Pedosphaera parvula Ellin514: one gene and its partners. The protein of the gene in region 2 interacts with the protein of the main gene of each other region in a pairwise test. Links are inferred from orthologs where the notes say so. Each region holds a gene or a part of one and is shown on either strand. Other genes may lie near its edges.

Region 1 (2,680 bases), on a different replicon or contig from region 2:
TTAATGCCTAATCCCAAGACTGGCACTGTAACTGACGACACTGCCAAAGCGGTGAAAGAAGTTAAAGCGGGCCGCGTTGAGTTCAAGCTGGATAAGTCTGGTAATGTTCATGTTCCCGTTGGAAAGGCCTCCTTTACGCCCGCCCAACTCGCGGAAAATGCCCGTGCTGTTATTGAAGCGGTTGCCAAGGCCCGTCCATCAAGCGTAAAAGGCTCTTATCTCCAGAGCTGCACGCTGTCTGCTACCATGAGTCCGCCCGTGCGCATTGATTTGCGTGAGTTTGTGGCGACTGTTTAACCCTTAATTTCACAAGAACATGCGTGCTGAAAAGAAAAACATTACTCAAGAATATCTTTCCCGCCTGAATGCGTCGCCCTTCTTTATTGTGGTGAACTATCAAGGCTTGAAGGTGGGACCGATCACTGATTTGCGCAAACGCCTGATTAAGGCTGGAGCTGAGGTCCACGTGGTCAAAAACTCATTATTCCGCATCGCCGCCAAGGAAGCCGGTGTGGCAGATTTGAATGGCGCTTTGACCGGACAGATTGCTGTAATTACTGGTCAGAAGGACGTTTCTGCAGCTGCCAAGATCGTTAAAACCTTTAGCAGCGAGTTTGAGAAGCTGAAAGTTAAATTCGGTTATTTGAACAATAATCGATTGGAAGCGTCTGACTTGTCTGCGTTGGCAGATTTGCCGTCCATCGAAGTTCTCCGTGGCAAATTGCTCGGCGTTCTGCAAGCCCCGGCCTCTACGTTGGTGGCCTTGCTCAATACGCCAGGAAGCCAGCTAGCTCGTGTTTTGCAAGCCCGAGTAGACAAAGGAGCGTAATAGGGTATAATTTAGGGCTTTTGCAGCCCGAATGATTTCGGTCCCATTCTAGCCGATGGGATCGAAAATAACAAACAACAAGGTAAATCGTCGGCTTGCAGGCAGTAGGCTTAATGCATCCATGGCCGTGGATGGCGACGAGACTGAAAGGTTAACATGGCTGACTTAGCAACACTCGTAGATCAACTCGGAAAATTGACCGTTATCGAAACCGCAGAATTGGTTAAGCAACTGGAATCCGCCTGGGGCGTTACTGCCGCAGCTCCCGTTGCCGCAGCTGCCGCACCTGGTGCTGGCGGTGGCGCTGCTGCTCCTGCAGCAGAAGCCAAGACTGCCTTTGACGTGATCCTCGTCTCGGTTCCTGCCGACAAGAAGATCTCTGTCATTAAGGTTGTTCGTGAAGTCAAGGCTGGCCTCGGTTTGGCTGAAGCCAAAGCATTGGTGGAAGGTGCTCCAAAGCCCGTGCTCGAAGGTGCTCCAAAGGCGGATGCAGATGCCGCCAAGAAGAAGCTGGAAGAAGCTGGCGCCAAGGTCGAAGTCAAGTAATCGTCCTTTTATATTCAGGGCGGTAGGTTCATTCCTACCGCCCTGAATCGCCTGCAAGACTGATTTTTACGCCGGTACACTTGCAAACTGAATCGGAAGAAGCAGATTAAAGAAGATTTACAATCAAAACTGCGATGAGCGGTTTTAAGTCTGGCAAGAACTCTGTTGAACGCAGGGTGCTTGCCTTCTGTCGTTTATTGAAAACAAAATGTCGGGCAGTGTTGTCCGGCAATTATTAAAGGTCCAAATGCCATCGAGAGTAACTGAACGCATCAACTTCGGGAAAATTAAAGAAATCATCGCCCCGCCTAACCTTATCGAGTTGCAAACCAACTCGTACAAGGAGTTTCTGCAGGCTGAGGTCGCCCCCTCCAAGCGGAAGAACCTGGGATTACAAGCCGTCTTTACCGAGGTTTTCCCAATCGAAAGTTATGATGGCAAGTGTGTGCTGGATTTCCATAGCTATGAGATTGGCGAACCTAAACTCGACTGGCTGGAATGTTTGCGTGAGGGATTAACTTTCGGCGCTCCATTATACGTTACTTTTCTGCTCAAAGAGGAGAAAGGAACCAAGGAAGAAAAGGTTTTCATGGGCGAATTGCCCCTGATGACGCCTCAAGGCACCTTCGTTATCAATGGTGCTGAACGAGTTATCGTCAGCCAGTTGCATCGCTCGCCTGGATTAGCCTTTGAAAAGAGTATCCATCCGAACGGCAAGGAACTTTTCTCCTTCCGCATCATCCCAGACCGCGGTTCCTGGTATGAAGCACAATTTGATACCAGCGACCTGCTTTACGTCTATTTGGACCGTAAGAAACGCCGCCGTAAATTTTTGACAACGACTTTCTTCCGCGCTTTGGGTTATGGCTCTGACGCCGATATACTCAAGCTATTCTATGATATTGAAGAGCTGAGCGTTAAAGAAGCTGAGAAACTGGAAGACCTCCAGAATAAAGTTTTGATTGAGGATGCTCTTGATGCCGACAAGGGCATTGTTGTAGCTCGCGCTTTTGAGCCGCTTTCAAAAGCGGTCGTGAAGCAAATTTCCGAGGTTGGCATCAACAAGATTAAAGTCGTTGATACCACTTCTGACGAAGGGATCGTCATCAAGTGCATGAAGAAGGATCCGGCCAAGAACGAGGACGAAGCGTTAAAGGATATTTATCGTCGTCTCCGCCCTGGGGATCCGCCGACTGCTGCGAACGCGCGTGCTTTGATCAAGCGCCTGTTCTTTGATGCCAAGCGTTATGACCTAGGTCGTGTCGGTCGTTATAAGATCAACCAGAAGCTCGGCATTAAGGGCGG
Region 2 (6,954 bases):
TTCGGGCAGACCCCAACCGGGATCCATCTCGGACTTTTGATTGTTAATGCTGGAGCCATTTTGCTGGTTTATTTTTTAACCGCACGGCTATCGGATAAAAGAGCGGGACTCATTGCAGCAGCCCTTTATGCCTATCTTTCACTCAGCGCGGAAGTCCTGGGTCCAGTGGCTCACGCGACTCATTTTGTCATTCTCCCTGCACTGGGAGGTTTGCTGCTGCTCCTGCATGGCATTAATCGCCGATCCAGTCTGAGCCTCTTTGCGAGCGGAGTGCTACTGGGGTTTTCCGTGCTCATGAAACAACACGGTGCATTTTTTATTTTGTTTGCGGGAAGTTACTTGATCTATCGCAACGCACGTCCACTCAAATTGAGGCAGCTTGGCGTGCAGGCAACAATGCTTGCTCTGGGAATAGCCACTCCACTGGCACTTACGGTGCTTCTGCTTTGGAAAGCGGGCGTTCTGGACAAATTCTGGTTTTGGACGATCAAATATGCGCGCGAGTATGCGACTGAATACCCCGGGAATTTGGAGGTGTTTAAGAACCTGGCGGGCAGCACTCCTCACGTGCTATACCCACTGGCATGGGCTGCAGTGCTGGGTCTGGTGATTCTTTGGCGCAAAGCGGATCGCACGGTGGCGATATTCTCCACCGGATTTTTTGTTTGTTCTGTCCTCACGATTTTTCCAAATTTCAATTTCCGCCCCCATTACTATGTTCTTTTATTACCGGCAGTCGCCATGCTGACCGGGGTATTGGTCATCTCCGCCCGGGAATATCTCCTGCGCGCGCAGAGCAGAATTCCCGCTGCCCTGCCAGTCGCTCTGCTTTTAATTTTCCTCGCCGGACGCCTTTTCCATGAACGCGCGCTCTTCTTTCAATCCTCACCTGCTCAAGCCTGCCGATTGCTTTATCCACGCAGCGCCTTTCCGGAATCCGTACAGATCGCCCAGTATTTGAAAGCCCATTCCCCCGACAATGCGCGCATTGCAGTCCTGGGTTCGGAACCGCAAATTTATTTCTATTCACAGCGACACTCCGCCACGGGATACATCTATACCTACGCCCTGATGGAACTACAGCCCTATGCTTTGCAAATGCAGCGGGAACTGATCAGTGAAATCGAAACCACCCAACCGGATTATATAGTGTCCGTGGAGGACGGAGATTCCTGGATCGTGCGCCAGACCTCCGAGCCGCTCATCTTCAACTGGTCAGCAAAGTATTTGCAAACCCATTACAATAAAGTCGGCCTCCTTGAGATTCTTCCGGATGGCCAATCCAGTTTGCGTTGGGGTGATGACATCAAAACCAGCCGGAAGGTCATGGATGTTTACCTGAACATATTTAAGCGAAAAGATTCGAACTAACCGCGCCCTCGTGTCCGACACAAAACATCAGCCAAGCTAAGAAATTATTCGTCGCCGTTATCCGAACCGCCCTTCTTCTCCCAGCGACGCTGAGTGCGTTCAGGCAGGGAAGTATCCACTTTTACAAAATAGGTTTGATCGCCGAATTGCTCAGCAGCCGCTTTTTCGAGTTTCAACGAAGGCGTCACAGAATACTTCTCATGCGTCTCGATATAAACGTATTCGCCGGTTGCCTGACGGAAACGCAAAAATAACGGGCATCGTCCCGGATGCGCCGTGGCCAGTTCGAAGAGTGATTGAATCTTATTCTCATCCAGATGGGCGGCATCGAGGCGGAAAAATACCTGCTTGGTGTATTTCCTTGGCGCATCTTCCAGCAACATGATTTCCTGTGGAAAAATTTTCGGCTTATCTTCTCCCGCACTCACTTCGCCGATCACGAGCAGCGCATTGTTCACCACAAACAGGTGTCGATACTTGTCGTAATTCTCGTTCATGCAAAGGAGTTGAACCGTGCCGTCCAAATCCTCCAGCGTCACCATGGCATAAGGCTTGTTGCTCTTTTTGGAAACCCCTTGCTGCACCACCGACACCAAACCACCGATGCGGGTCAGTGCCCGATTCTCCAACTTGGGCAGTTCGGCGATCTTCGTCAGCGCATACTTTTCGAGTAGTGGAACATAGGGATTGATCGGATGACCGGTGACATAGAATCCAAGCAGTTCCTTCTCCGCCTGCAACAACTCGTGCTCGGGCCATTCAGGCAGCTTGGCGACCACTTCCGGCTTGTCCTCCCGGTTTTCTTCCAGCATGTCGAACATGGAACTCTGCCCACGTTGACGATCTTGAATGATGCCTGCGGCACGGGTCAACGCCTTGTCGATATGCGCGTACATGGTCGACCGGGTTTCCTTAAATGCATCGCACGCACCGGACTTGATTAGCGCTTCCAGCACCTTGCGATTGACGGTGCGAATATCCACGCGCTGGCACATATCTCCCAGCGAAGTAAATTCCCCACCCGCTTTGCGCGCATCCAGAATGCTTTGCACCGCAATTTCACCAACGCCTTTGATCGCCGCCAAACCGAACCGAATCACCTCGCCATTCCGCGCCGGCGCGAACGCCACCTGGCTTTCGTTGACATCGGGCGGCAGCACTTCAATACCCATCGAACGCGCTTCCGCGATGAACTCAGTCAACTTGCTCGTGTCCGCCATGTCGTTCGTCATCATGGCGCTGAGGAATTCCACCGGGTAATTCGCCTTCAGATAAGCGGTCTGATAGGCCACGATGGCATAAGCAGCGGCGTGCGATTTGTTGAAACCGTAACCGGCAAATTTTTCAAGCAAATCGAAGATCTGGTTTGCCTTGGCCGCCGGAATTTTATTAATGCTGGCGGCACCTTTCACGAAGGTCTCGCGCTGCTTCTGCATTTCCTCGACCTTTTTCTTGCCCATCGCGCGACGCAGCAAATCGGCGCCGCCGAGCGTGTAACCGGCGAGATACTGAGCCGCCTGCATCACCTGCTCCTGGTAAACCATGATCCCGTACGTCTCACTGCAAATTTTTTCGAGCAGCGGATGCTCATATTCAATCTTCACCTCGCCATGACGGCGCTTGATGAATTCCGGAATCAGGTCCATCGGACCGGGGCGATAAAGCGCCACCAACGCCGTGATGTGCTCGACCGAACCAATCTGGAACTTGCGACACAAATCGCGCATGCCACCAGATTCCAACTGGAACACACCCAACGTCCGCGCGTTGTTCAGCAGGTCGTAAGTCTTCTTGTCATCGAGCGGCAGGTTGTCGATGGGAACATCAACGCCCTTGGTCGCTTTGATCATCTCGCAGGTATTGCGAATGACCGTCAGCGTCTTCAACCCGAGAAAGTCCATCTTCAGCAGGCCGAGTTCGCCCACTGGATTCATCGCGTACTGCGTGACCAATGTACCCTCTTCGTCCTGCTTCAGCGGCAGCAGGTTCACCAATGGCTGGTCGCCGATGACCACGCCGGCCGCATGCACGGAAGAATTGCGCGTGATGTCTTCCAGGGCAAAAGCCGTATCAATCAATTCGCGCGTCACCTCTTCAGTATCGTAAGCGGCCTTGAGATCCGGCGATTGCTTCAACGCCTTGTGCAAGTCCATCTTCAGTTCGTTGGGAATCATCTTGGCGAGACGATCGCAATCGCCATAGCCAAGTCCCATCACACGACCCACGTCACGCAGCACCGACTTCGCGCCCATCGTGCCGAACGTCACGATTTGCGCCACGGACGAATTACCATACTTCTTACGCACGTACTCGATCACGTCCGCACGGCGGTCATCAGCAAAATCGATGTCGATGTCAGGCGGATTAACACGTTCAGGATTGAGGAATCGTTCGAAGAGCAGTGCATAGCGGATCGGATCGACGTTCGCGATTTCCAACAAATAGGTGACGAGCGAACCGGCAGCGGAACCACGAGCCACGCAGGAAATACCTTGTTCACGTCCGTACCGCACGAAATCACCGACAATCAAAAAGTAACTGATGAACCCGGTCTTCTCGATGACCTTCAATTCCATCTGCAAACGATCAATCACTGCCTTCACCGCTTCCTTGACCGCAGGATCTTCCAGATTGGTTATGGGTTCGTCCACATGATGGCCGTTTCCATTACCTTGAACTTTAGCGTCAGGACTTTGGACTTTATAGGTCGGCAGGCGACGCGCATCGTCAATGCCTTCCACGATGAATTCCTGGCCTTCCGCCCGCACATGCATTGTGTAACGGCGATGCAAACCTTCAGCCAGCAGCTTGCGTAAATATCCCTCGCGAGTATAAGCCTCGGGTGGATCGAACACGGGATAATGCAACTTGCCAAATTCAACTTCCAGGTTGCACTTCTCAGCCACTTCGAGCGTGTTTTGCACTGCCTCGGGGATCTCGGCAAAACGCGCCTTCATTTCCTCGGCGGAGCGCAGATAGAACTGCTCCTCCACATATTTCATGCGCTTGGTGTCAGCCAACTGGGTTTGCGTGCCGATACAAATCAAACAGTCGTGCGCATGCGAATGCCCTTTTTCGATGTAATGAACATCGTTGGAAGCGACGAGCTTCAGCCCAAATTCCTTGGCCCATGGAATCAGATGTTTATTGACCTTCGCCTGTTCGGGGATGCCGTGGTTTTGCAGTTCGAGATAAAAGTTTTCCGCCCCAAGTGTTTGCTTGAACCAATCAATGCCATCACGCGCCTTCTGAAGATTGTCCTTCATGATGGCTTCCGGAATTTCACTCGCCAAACAACCGGACAACGCAATCAAGCCTTCCTTGTTCGCGGCGAGGATTTCCTTATCAATACGCGGCTTGTAGTAATAACCTTCGAGATGCGCGGCGGTGACCAACTTGATCAGGTTCTTGTAACCGATCTCATCCTTCGCCAGCAGAACCAGGTGGTTATAAACATCGCGACCACCGTTGGCGCTTTTCTTTTCAGTGCGACTATGGGGAGCGACATAAACTTCGCAACCGATGATCGGCTTGATGCCCTTGTCACGCGCGGCTTTGTAGAAATCGATGGCACCAAAGAGAACCCCGTGATCGGTGATGGCCAGGGAAGGAAATTTCAACTCATGCGCCTTGTCCATCAACCGGTCAAGCCGGCAGGCACCATCGAGCAGCGAATACTCGGTGTGCAGATGTAAATGGACAAAGTCAGCGTGCGACATGTGCTTAGTTTAATGTCCGTGGTCAGTGTCGCGCAAGACTTGGCGGGGAAAAGATATTCGCATTTTAAACGGCTGATTGTGAGTAACTAATCGAGTGATTTAAGAAGAGTGATAAAGTCACTGCAAAGTTGGCCGCAGCAGGATACTTATTTCCTGGCAGGAGCCTTATTAACAGCCCGGATTACATCAAGTTCTTCGGTTTGAAAGCCATCATCTGGAAGCAAACTTAAAATGAAAGATGTTTTGCCTTCCACGTAGTCGTCTATCGAATCGGCAAACTTAAGGGCGAGACTCTTTTTGGGTTCTCCGTATTGAGAACGGGCCTTTGCATCCTGTCGCAAACGATCACGCAGCAGGAGATGGTTCTTGAGGGCGGTACAACCTTGCAAACACACATATAAATTATGTTTGATGGCGCCCTCGGGAGCACGGAAGGCGTCCCGTCCCTCAATTCCCAGGGAGCCACGATGCTCATAGCCTAGCTTCCGAAGTCGCTCGATAACTGGAGCCAGTTGTTGATGGGATGAAATGACGATGTCGATATCAATGATAGGCTTCGCAGGTAACCCCACCACCGACGTGCTCCCGACATGCTCAATGGACAACGCGACATCAGAGACCGCACCCCAAATTCTCCTCTTTAATTCCTCAAAATGATTGGCCCATTCCGGATTGTAGTCCTCAACAATAATTTTCTGGGATGCATTGGACATAAATCAGAGTCAGCAGTGAAAATCATTGCTGGCGATAAAACTCCAGCGTCCGTTTCAGCCCTGCCTGCCAGTTCACTTTTGGCTCGTATCCAAGCGCCTGCTTTGCCGCTGAAATATCGGCTTGCGAGTGCTTCACATCGCCTAAACGGGCGGGCTCAAATCGCGGTTTCAAGGACTGGCCAGTGAGTTGGTTCAGTTCGCGAAATAGTTGCAAAAGGGAGATGCTCTGACCAGCCGCGATATTGAAAACCTTGCCGATAACCTTGTCGGACGGAGCCTCGGCGGCAGCGAGATTGGCCTGAATCACGTTTTCGATATAGGTGAAATCGCGGGATTGCAATCCGTCACCATAGATGGTTGGTGGCTGGCCTTGCAGCATGGAGGTACAAAACTTCGCTATCACGCCGGAATACGGGGAATCGAATGCTTGTCGCGGCCCAAATACGTTAAAGTAGCGGAGACTCACCGTCGGCAGGTCATACAACTGGTGGAAAAGCTGGCAGTATTTTTCGGCAGCAAATTTCTGCAGGGCGTAAGGCGAGAGCGGGGCTGGCGGCATGGATTCATGCTTCGACGTCAGCGGGCTATCTCCGTAAATCGAGGAGGAAGAGGCAAACAGGAAACGTTTTACTCCTGCAGCCCGCGCCAAAATAAGCAGCCGCAACGTGCCATCGACATTGTGTTGGTGGGTTTCCAGCGGCTTGGCTACGGAAATTGGAACCGAAGTCATCGCCGCTTCATGAAAAACCCATTCGCAGCCCTGAATAAGATCTTTTACGAGCAGTTCGTCAGCGACATCGCCTTGGATACATTCCAGATCATCGCTGCTGCGCTTCCAATCCAGATTCGAAGTTTTGCCCGAGGATAGATTATCGAGCACCACCACCCTGGCACCGCGACGGCAGAGGGCTTCGGCTAAATGCGAGCCGATGAACCCTGCCCCGCCGGTAACCAAAACTTTCATTGGTTGAAGAATTGTTTGATGGTGGAAGCGACGCGTTGGATTTGCTCGTCGGTCAGCTCCGGATAAATCGGCAACACCAGGCACTCGCGCGCGGCTTGCTCGGCAATCGGGAAATCACCCGGTTTGTAGCCAAGCGAAGCGTAGCATTTCTGCAAATGAAGCGGGAGCGGATAATGCAGGGCGGACC
Region 3 (2,812 bases), on a different replicon or contig from region 2:
GAGCGGCACAGCACCAAACCTCGTTTACCAACCAGACAAAAATTATTTTGGTTCGGATAGCTTCACTTTCTCTGTGAACGACGGAAAATCGGAATCTGCGGTTGCCACGGTCAACATCACCATTCTCCCGGTGAATGATCCACCTGTGGCGAAGATCGTCATTTCGCCTGCAGGCTTTTTCCTTGGCTCCGCCAATCGATTGATTATCGCCCCTAATGGCGCCGGTATCAGCCTCCAGCTCGATGGCTCCCAGTCTCGCGATGTTGACAATGATCCTCTGACGTACAGCTGGAAGGATGGAAATAGCGCCATTGCAACCAACGCCGTCGTAACAAAAACTTTCAAGGCGGGTGTGCACACATTTACACTCCAGGTCAACGACGGAAAAGCCGTTGGCACTGCTTCAGAAACCGTTCAAATTGTCACTCTTCAAAATGCGTTAGGCATGCTGCGGGTCTGGCTGCACGACCAGAAGAAGAATCCAGGAAGTGACCAGCGAGAATTGATTGCAGCACTCAGCTCTGCAATTGATTCTGTAAACCAGGGAAATATTGCCAAAGGCAGTTACCATTTGGCTGACTTCCAGGCGAAAGCAAGGACCAGGCTTCAACCGATCAATCCAAGCGCCGCCACCAAGTTGCTGCTTGCCACCCAGGAGATTATTAACGCCATGCAAAAGCCTGGACAACTTTCGTCGCAGTCCCCTCAGCCAAAACCCTAAGCGAATAAGTAAAATAGTCGCGCAATAAACAACCCGTCATTGTTTTCCAGTGACGGGTTGAATCAACCAGTTCGACTATCTCTGCTGATTACGGACTCACCACCCGGAATACTTTCACAGATGCGGTAATTGGATGGGTAACAGAGGTCGAGGCCCCGGCCGCAGTAATCGATCCGCGTTGATCTGCGGTTGAACTATTCTTATCGCCTCTTCGTTAATTTCAACAATCGCTCTCCGGCCGCTCTCAATGTTTCCTCCTGTTTCGCGAAATGGAAACGAATGAGATGGTTCACCGGCTCGCGAAAAAAGCTGGAACCCGGCACGCCTGTTACTCCGATCTCCCGCGTCATCCATTCGGCGGCTTCAGTGTCCCGTGCAAAACCCAGCGACGAAATATCCACCAGCACGTAATACGCCCCTTGCGGCTCTGTGTATGGCAACCCAGTTTTTGCAATGTAATCCAAAAACAAATCCCGCTTCAGCGAATATTCCTTCAACAATCCTTCGTAGTAGGAATCAGGAAACTCCAGCCCAACCACCGCCGCTTCCTGCAACGGAGCAGCGGCTCCAACGGTCAAAAAGTCATGCACCTTGCGCGCCTGTGCTATCACCTCCGCACTGGCCATCACATATCCCAATCGCCATCCAGTAATGGAATAGGTCTTGGAAAGTGAATTGCACGTAATCGTGCGCTCAAACATCCCCGGCAGAGTCGCGAACGAAACATGCTTGTGCGGTGCATAAACAATATGCTCGTACACTTCGTCGGTAATCACGAAGGTATCGTGCTTCTCCGCCAACGTCGCGATCTCCATCAACTCCTCACGCGTAAACACCTTCCCAGACGGATTGGAGGGATTGCAGATGATAATCGCCTTGGGCTTCTGCTCGAAGGCCTTCCTCAACGCCTCGGAATCATATTTAAATTCCGGCGGCGACAGTGGCACAAAAATCGGCTCCGCTCCCGATAGAATCGCGTCCGCCGCGTAGTTCTCGTAAAACGGCGAAAACACGATGACTTTATCTCCCGGATTACACGCCGTCATCATCGCCACCATCATGGCTTCCGTGCTGCCGCAGGTGACGACAAGATGTTTGTCCGGGTCTACAGGCAGTCCGCTGAACCGAGTTATCTTCTTTGCCAGCGCCTGTCTAAATCGCGGTGCCCCCCAGGTCACCGCATACTGATGGTTCATTCCATCCGCTGCCCGATGTAATGCCGCCAGCAATTCCTGCGGTGGATTAAAATCGGGAAAACCCTGCGCCAGATTGATGGATCCGTACTGATTCGCGAGACGCGTCATCCCGCGAATCACGGATTCAGAAAAACTTTTGAGACGGGTGGCTGGATGGGGCATGGCTTAAAACAATGATTGGATCTGCAGACTCATGTGCCAATGATAGCTTTGCATCTCGATTTGCGTCAATTTGGGCTCTCTGTTCATTCGATCTCCACTTTGATCCCGGAAATGCTGCCTTCGAATTTGCTGTTTGTTCCGTAATCTGCAACCGGGTGGCCGTCATCGAAACCCACGCAGAAATTTTCTGCTGGCTGTTTCGGAATCAATCCAGCCGCTTTGCCCGCAGCCACAGTTTTACCATTCACCGCAAGGATCATCTTCCCATCAGGAGCAAGCTTTCCTTCAACATGGAATTTTCCTTCTGGTGCATTGGATGCTGAAATGCTGTTCAAAACCCCGTCCGCTCGCACCGCAAAAGCAGGCTTGCCATCCATCAAATAAATCGCGTAACCAACGGCGCTCCCACCTTGCGCCACGATCACTCCACCCTTTGATTTTGATTCGACCTCACAACTCACGCGAAACGATTTTTTGGCAATCCTGGGGGCTTCATCCTTTCCAATGGCATCACCAACCTTCAGCTCCGAAAGTGTCCGGGGCTTCGCCGACTCCTCGGGCGCTTCTCCAGGCAGCCACAGGCCCAGCGGTTTGGCAACGCGCCCGGGAGGGCGAACGCCGGGACCGTTCTTTTTGCTCACCCCGAGGTCAGCCTCCATTGCTTCCACGTATCCCAACAAGCGTTTCATTTCATCCGGATGTTCTGCCACGACATCCGTTTTCTCCCCAATAT

The links. The genes of interacting proteins can lie anywhere in the genome.
Region 1: the proteins of CFLAV_RS25410 (region 2) and rplL interact in binary tests that used the Escherichia coli proteins (3 or more experiments, as listed by UniProt). The link is inferred for Pedosphaera parvula Ellin514 from one-to-one orthologs.
Region 3: the proteins of CFLAV_RS25410 (region 2) and CFLAV_RS29575 interact in binary tests that used the Escherichia coli proteins (3 or more experiments, as listed by UniProt). The link is inferred for Pedosphaera parvula Ellin514 from one-to-one orthologs.

The regions. Positions count from the first base shown.
Region 1 is NZ_ABOX02000010.1:133,397-136,076, reverse strand. It holds rplL (50S ribosomal protein L7/L12), read left to right. Parts: upstream 1-985; coding sequence 986-1,375; downstream 1,376-2,680. Other genes in the region: rpoB (DNA-directed RNA polymerase subunit beta), read left to right, coding at 1,623-2,680; rplJ (50S ribosomal protein L10), read left to right, coding at 317-829; rplA (50S ribosomal protein L1), read left to right, coding at 1-297. UniProt on the Escherichia coli protein: The binding site for several of the GTPase factors involved in protein synthesis (IF-2, EF-Tu, EF-G and RF3). Is thus essential for accurate translation.
Region 2 is NZ_ABOX02000047.1:37,386-44,339, forward strand. Bases 1,216-5,464 are described here. They hold CFLAV_RS25410 (DNA polymerase III subunit alpha), read right to left. Parts: upstream 5,091-5,464; coding sequence 1,416-5,090; downstream 1,216-1,415. Other genes in these bases: CFLAV_RS25405 (glycosyltransferase family 39 protein), read left to right, coding at 1,216-1,371; CFLAV_RS25415 (GrpB family protein), read right to left, coding at 5,237-5,464. In the rest of the region: more of CFLAV_RS25405, read left to right, coding at 1-1,215; more of CFLAV_RS25415, read right to left, coding at 5,465-5,803; CFLAV_RS25420 (SDR family oxidoreductase), read right to left, coding at 5,826-6,767; CFLAV_RS25425 (DegT/DnrJ/EryC1/StrS family aminotransferase), read right to left, coding at 6,764-6,954. UniProt on the Escherichia coli protein: DNA polymerase III is a complex, multichain enzyme responsible for most of the replicative synthesis in bacteria. This DNA polymerase also exhibits 3' to 5' exonuclease activity. The alpha chain is the DNA polymerase catalytic subunit.
Region 3 is NZ_ABOX02000072.1:8,885-11,696, reverse strand. It holds CFLAV_RS29575 (pyridoxal phosphate-dependent aminotransferase), read right to left. Parts: upstream 2,080-2,812; coding sequence 922-2,079; downstream 1-921. Other genes in the region: CFLAV_RS29570 (sulfatase family protein), read right to left, coding at 2,163-2,812; CFLAV_RS29580 (cadherin-like domain-containing protein), read left to right, coding at 1-721. UniProt on the Escherichia coli protein: Shows aminotransferase activity with methionine and histidine as substrates, and to a lesser extent also with phenylalanine.